2 regions of the Mycolicibacterium sp. HK-90 genome follow, and region 2 is predicted to be linked to the other one. Evidence: riboswitches for the same ligand, from Rfam matches in the RefSeq annotation. Region 2 holds a riboswitch; the other holds the start of a gene.
What was found. A riboswitch is a leader RNA that binds a small molecule or an ion and turns the genes downstream of it on or off. The one in region 2 is predicted to bind cobalamin.

Region 1: another riboswitch for cobalamin. It lies ahead of QU592_RS27710 (ABC transporter substrate-binding protein); the one in region 2 lies ahead of metE (5-methyltetrahydropteroyltriglutamate--homocysteine S-methyltransferase).

Annotation. Positions count from the first base shown of each region.
Region 1 is NZ_CP129613.1:5,787,867-5,791,105, forward strand. It holds gene QU592_RS27705 (FecCD family ABC transporter permease) at 1-379, opposite strand, end outside; gene QU592_RS27710 (ABC transporter substrate-binding protein) at 391-1,359, opposite strand; cobalamin riboswitch at 1,400-1,521, opposite strand; gene rpsR (30S ribosomal protein S18) at 1,533-1,793, opposite strand; gene rpsN (30S ribosomal protein S14) at 1,793-2,098, opposite strand; gene rpmG (50S ribosomal protein L33) at 2,098-2,262, opposite strand; gene rpmB (50S ribosomal protein L28) at 2,262-2,498, opposite strand; gene mrf (ribosome hibernation factor-recruiting GTPase MRF) at 2,574-3,239, shown strand, end outside.
Region 2 is NZ_CP129613.1:4,372,833-4,376,071, reverse strand. It holds gene QU592_RS20960 (Rv2240c family protein) at 224-781, shown strand; gene QU592_RS20955 (sensor domain-containing protein) at 819-1,475, shown strand; cobalamin riboswitch at 1,556-1,732, shown strand; gene metE (5-methyltetrahydropteroyltriglutamate--homocysteine S-methyltransferase) at 1,872-3,239, shown strand, end outside.

The sequences.
Region 1 (3,239 bases), 1.4 Mb from region 2:
CGAAGAAGGCCGCCAGCGGCAGCGTCAACAGTTGTAGCGCGCCGGCGCCCAGCACCAACATCGCGACGGCACCGACCGCGGCGCCCGAGGACACCCCGAGCAGCATGGGATCGGCCAGCGGGTTGCGCACCACGGCCTGCAGCACCATGCCGCAGGCCGCCAGTCCGGCGCCGATCACCGCACCCAGCACCACCCGCGGCAGCCGGGCGTCGAGCACGATGGATTCCCTGACCGCGGGCCAGGTCTGCTCGGCCAGGCCTGGGTGGACGGCATGCAACACGATGGCCCACACCTGCCCCGGCGCGATTGACACCGAGCCGATGGCGACGCCGGCCGTCATCGCCGTCAGCAACAGCGCGATCAGCCCGGCCACGACCATCCGGTACGGGATCACGAAAACCGGTCCGGGTGCAGCTGCCGGGCCAGGGCGTCGACGGCCCGGCCCACCCGCACCCCGACCACCACCGACGACAGCGGGAGCACGGCGAACCGCTGGTGTTCGACCGCCGGAACATGCTGCAGCAGAGGATGTTCGGTCAGGAATCTCTTCTTGTCCGCGACCGGCTGGTCACCGTAGTCGTAGATCACGATGACCTCGGGTGCGCGCTCGGCGAACTGCTCGAAGGACACGTCGCCCCAGACCTTGGGCACATCGGCGAACACGTTCACGCCGCCCGCGGCCTCGATCATCCGGTTGCCGATACCCTTGCCACCCGAGGTGAACACCGTCGCCTCGCCGCTGTCGTAGACCCCGACCCGGACCGCCTCGACCCCACGCAGTTTTTCCGCGGACCGCCCCAGCTCGCCGTGGATGTTCTCGATCAGTCGTTCCGCGCGGTCGGCGACACCAAAGATCGTTCCGATACTTCGGATTTCGTCATCCACGGTCGACATGCTGACCGGCTTGTCCAGGCAATCCTCGATGTTCAGGTAGGTGTGGACCCCGGCGTCGATCAGGCGCTGCCTGCCGCGGCCCTCCTTCTCGTCGAACGCGCTGTCCCAGCCGCCGTAGACGAAATCGGGTTCGACGGCCAGCAGCGACTCGTAGGACGGGTACTCCTTGGCCAGCACCGGCAGCCCGTCATACGCGGCCTGATACTCGGGCAGGATCCGGTCGTCGAGATAGGACGTGCCGACCATGGATTCTTCCAACCCCAACGCCAGCAGCGTCTCGATCGCATGCTGGTTGAGTGCCACCGCCCGGGTCGGCGGCCGCTCGTAGGTGGTGCTGATGCCGCAGTTGTCCACGGTCACCGGGAATCCCGGTGGGGCGTTGCCCACGGTGTCCGGGGTCGCCGTCGAGGCGCATCCCGATACCAGCAGCGCCGTCAACCCGGCGATCATCCAACGAGCAGCCACAGGCCCACCCATCCTCTCCGGGGAGATCCGCCCCAGCGCGTGCGAGGTGGCGACTGCGGTGCGTATCTGGCTCTCGATTCTCAGCAGCTGAGGATCGATCACAGTGGCGGGACCGCGCCGGATTCACACCGGCTTCCGCGATCCGCAGTCGCCCTATCGCCGTCGATGGTAGGTCAGCGGTTGCCGACGAACGGCAGCAGCGCCATCTCCCTGGCATTTTTGATCGCCGCGGCGACCTGTCGCTGCTGCTGCGGGGTCAGGCCGGTGACGTGCCGAGACCGAATCTTGCCGCGCTCGCTGATGAACGTGCGCAGCAGCTGAACGTCCTTGTAGTCGACCTCGGTGACCCCGAGCGCGGCCAGCTGGTTGCGCCTGGGTTTCTTGACATCGGTCGACCGCGGGCGCTTCTTGGAATCCTTCTGGGATTTGGCCATCACCAGCTCGACTTCCGCACGCCCGGCAGTTCTCCGCGGTGCGCCAGCTCCCGCACCCGGACCCGGGACAGCCCGAACTTGCGCAGGTGCCCGCGCGGCCGGCCGTCGACCGAGTCCCGGTTGCGCAGCCGCACCGGACTCGAATCGCGGGGCAGCCGCTGCAGGGCAGTGACGGCCGTGGCTCTCTGCTCGCGCGTGCTCAGCGGATTCCGGATGATCTCCTTGAGCGCTGCCCGCCGTTCGGCGTAGCGCTCCACCAGTTCGCGGCGCCTCTCGTTCTTCACGATCTTGGACTTCTTGGCCATCAGCGTTCCTCGCGGAAGTCGACGTGCTTGCGGATCACCGGGTCGTACTTGCGTAAGACGATCCGGTCCGGGTCGTTGCGCCGGTTCTTGCGGGTGACGTAGGTGTAGCCGGTCCCGGCCGTCGACTTGAGCTTCACGATCGGGCGAATATCGGTGCGGGCCATCAGATCTTCTCCCCCTGGCTACGCAGCCGGGCCACCACGGCCTCGATGCCGTCGCGGTCGATCACCTTGATTCCCTTGGCGCTGACCCGCAGCCGGATCCGGCGCCCCTCGGTGGGCAGGTAGTAGGTCTTGGTCTGGATGTTGGGGTTCCAGCGGCGTCGACTGCGCTTGTGCGAGTGCGACACCGTGTTGCCGAATCCGGGCGAGCGCCCGGTGACTTGGCAATGGGCCGACATTGAATCTCCTTACTCGTGGGGTAGCCTGGCTTAAACATAATGATAATCATTTTCAATAGCTAGTTGGGAGGCCAGGTGCGCACCCCTGTTGTGCTGGTCGCCGGTCAGGGCGACGTCGATGGTGTGGCCGATCAGTTGAGCGGTGGCCCGGGGACCGTCCTGGTCCGTCACACCTATGACGGCCAGGTGGTGCTGCGGACGGTGTCGGATGCCGGCGGCAGCTCTGAAATGGCTCTCGAGCTGGCCCACGGCTGCGTGTCCTGCACGGTGCGCGACGACCTCCTGATCCTGCTGCGGCGTCTGCACCGCCGCAGCGACGTCACCCGCATCGTCGTGACGCTGATGGGCTGGCTCGAACCCGAACCGGTGTGTTGGGCCATCGAAAACGTCCACGTTCACGTCGGCCCGGGCTACATCGACGGGCCAGCTGCCCGTGACGTCAGCATCGAGGCGGTCATCGCCTGCATCGACACCGTGGGCTGGCTGCATCAGGCGGTCGGAGAGGACGAACTGGGCGACGGGCGCACGGTCGCACAGGTGGTGGTCGGCCAGGCCGAGTTCGCCGACGTCCTGGTCCTCACCGAACCCGATGCCACCGTCCTGTCCGTGCTGCGCCGACTGACGCCCCGTGCGCGCATCACCGTCGGCACCGAACGGGTCGAGATGGCGCTGGCACACCTGGAACCCGGAAGGCGGCGTGGCCGCGCCGCCTCACCGCACGATCCGCTGCTGGCCGGAGAG
Region 2 (3,239 bases):
GCACGCAATGGACGACGGGTGGGGGGAACACGTTGGCCGGACGTTCAACTTCTCGACACCTGCTCCACCGACGGTATGGGAGCAATGCCGGGGCGTGCTGGTTTCCCGTCGACGACGGGGTGTCGCGCCGCGGCAGTTTCTACTCTTGGAGGACTAGGTGACGTCATCACAGCGATGGGCGCGCGGTCTCGCGGCCGCAGGTGTCGCACTGGGGGTTGGATTCATGTTGATGCCAACGGCTTCGGCTGATCCCGACGGTGCGGTCCACACCGAACCCGCTCCAGCGCCCGCGCCGGTGCCGGCTCCTCCACCGCCGGGTGCGCCCGATCCGTTGGCCGCCCCCGCCCCGGTAGGTGCCCCTGATCCGGCGGCTGTGCCGCCGGCCCCCGTCGCAGGCGAGGCCAGCCCCGCTGCGCTGACCGCATGCTCCCAGTTCGCCGACGCGCTGGACAATGCCTCGACGTTCTACGGTGACTTCGCCGACACGATCGAGGGCACCGAGCGCCCCGACTATGCGGATCCGTTCGTGAGCATGTCGAATGTCAGCGGCCGCACGGCACTTCGCGAGTCGGCCGCGCAGGCGATGAGCGCCGCGAACACCCCCGGATTGGCGCCGGACATCGCCAACCCCATGCGCTCGTGGTCCCTCGACGCCACCAAACTGCTCGTGAAGATGGGGCTGCGGGGCAGCGGAAACACCCTGAATGTGACTGCCACGGAACTCAACGAGGATGCCCATACCGCGCAGATGGCGTGCGCGATGGCCGGAACGCATGCCTGACGCATCCCGGCGGCGTCAGCTATTACGTTGGGCAACATTGGTTTTGCTCACTGTGGTGGCGTTGTCCGGTTGTTCGGGCAAGCCCGAGGCGCAGCCTCCCGCTCCCAAACTCCTGGGTGACGCGGACCTCGATGCGTTGCTGCTCAGCCCTGCTCAGCTGAACATCCTGATGGGCACCACCGGAATGACCCCGCGACCGGCGGTGCGGACGATGGGCGATCACCGTAATCTGCTGCCCAACCTCAACTGCCTGGGTGTGTGGCAGGTCAACGAGGCGGCCATCTACGGAGAAGGCTGGAGCGCGCTGCGTCAGCAGCTGCTCCGTTCGCCGAACGACGACAACTGGGACAACCTCGTCGTCCAGTCCGTGGTGACCTTCCCATCGGAACAGGACGCGCGCGATTTCTACCGGCAATCCGCCGAGCGGTGGTCCAAGTGCACCGATCACAATGTGAACATCAACCTCAACGGACAGCAGCTGCCCAAGTGGCGTAGCGGGCCGCTGTCCGAGACCGACTCACAGCTGACGATCCCGTTCACGCGAGGCGAGGGGGAGCAACAGCGTTCCTGCCAGCGGGCACTGGCGGTCGAGGCGAACGTGATCATCGACGTTCAGGCTTGCAAGCCGGCATCGGCGGCCGTCAACCAGGCCGCCGAGGTGGCCGACACCATCAGGGCCGACATCCGGGACTGACCCCGGCGGCGCGGTAGTCTCATACTCGCAGCTGGTTTGTCGGCGCCGGGGTACGTGCGACGTCGACACCGAGCGTCGCAGGCTGGTTGAGATGCGGCGTGAGAGGGAACCCGGTGAGAATCCGGGACTGTCCCGCAGCGGTATGCAGGAACGACCGCCGTCATCAGCACTGGCCCGCAGGCAACTGCGGCTGGGAAGCGACGGCCAGTAGGTGCACGGTTTCCGTGCGGGCCTGTGAGTCCGAAGACCTGCCAGCCGTACCGGGCGCGCCGCGTCCGGTGGTTCATCGCCTCGTGGAATGGGCAGTGGCCGAAGCGGTTCACTCGTGGCGGGTGGCTGTCTCGGTTGGATGTCTTCTGGCGGTGGCCATCCTCCCGCACGTCGAAGGACATCGTGATGAGCACAACCGCAGCACCTTTCACCGCCACCATCCTCGGGTCGCCCCGAATCGGTCCCCACCGAGAACTCAAACGCGCCGTCGAAAAGTACTGGGCGGGACGGATCGGTCGTGACGAACTGGAATCGGTCGCCGCCACCCTGCGCCGCAACACCTGGGACTCTCTGGTCGCAGCCGGCCTCGATTCGGTGCCGATCAACACCTTCTCTCACTACGACCAGATGCTCGACACCGCGGTTCTGGTCGGCGCCTTACCGGCCCGGGTGGCCGGTGTCGCCGACGATCTGGACCGTTACTTCGCCGCGGCCCGCGGCGGTGTCTACGGCGACGCAGAGATCGCACCGCTGGAGATGACCAAGTGGTTCGACACCAACTATCACTACATCGTGCCCGAACTCGGCCCCGACACCTCGTTCTCGCTCAACCCGGACAAGGTGTCGGGGGAGCTGGAAGAGGCACGCGCGCAGGGGATCCCGGCCCGACCCGTGATCATCGGCCCGATCACGTTCCTGGCGTTGTCGAAGGCCGTCGGTGGCGCGGGCGCGCCGATCGGGCGGCTGGACGAACTCGTCGACGTCTATGCCGAACTGTTGCGATTGCTGGCCGCGCAAGGTGTCGGCTGGGTCCAGATCGACGAGCCGGTGCTGGTAACCGACTTCGTGGGCAACGCCGGCGAACTCGCCGAGCGCACCTACGCGCGGCTCGGCGGTCTCACCGAACGGCCTGCGATCTTCGTGGCAACGTACTTCGGCGAGTTGACCGATGCGCTGCCTGCCCTGGCCCGCACACCGGTCGAGGCCATCGGTGTGGATCTGGTGGCCGGCTCGGCGGCCGCACTGGCTGCGGTTCCCGAGCTGTCCGGCAAGCTGCTGGTGGCCGGCGTGGTCGACGGCCGCAATATCTGGCGGACCAACCTGGATGGTGCATTGGATACCCTGGCCGCCCTGGTCGACCGAGCCAAGACGGTGGCCGTATCTACCTCATGCTCGACGTTGCACGTGCCCTACACGCTGGACGCTGAGCCGGATATCGATGCGGCACTGCGAAGTTGGCTGGCATTCGGGAGTGAGAAGGTCAGCGAGGTGGCGGCTCTGGCCCGTGGTCTCCGGGACGGGCGCGACGCCATCGCGCGGGAGATCGAGGCATCGAACGCGGCGATCGCATCCCGGAAGGACGATCCGCGGCTGACCAATGCCCAGGTACGGGACCGGATCGCGTCGATCCTCACGTCCGGCGCCCAGCGGGCGCCGGCGGATCAGCGCCGTGTCGCCCAGCAGGACCGGTTGCAGTTGCCGGCCTTGCCCACCACCACGATCGGCTCCTATCCACAGACCTCGGACATTCGCATCGCCCGGGCCGACCTGCGG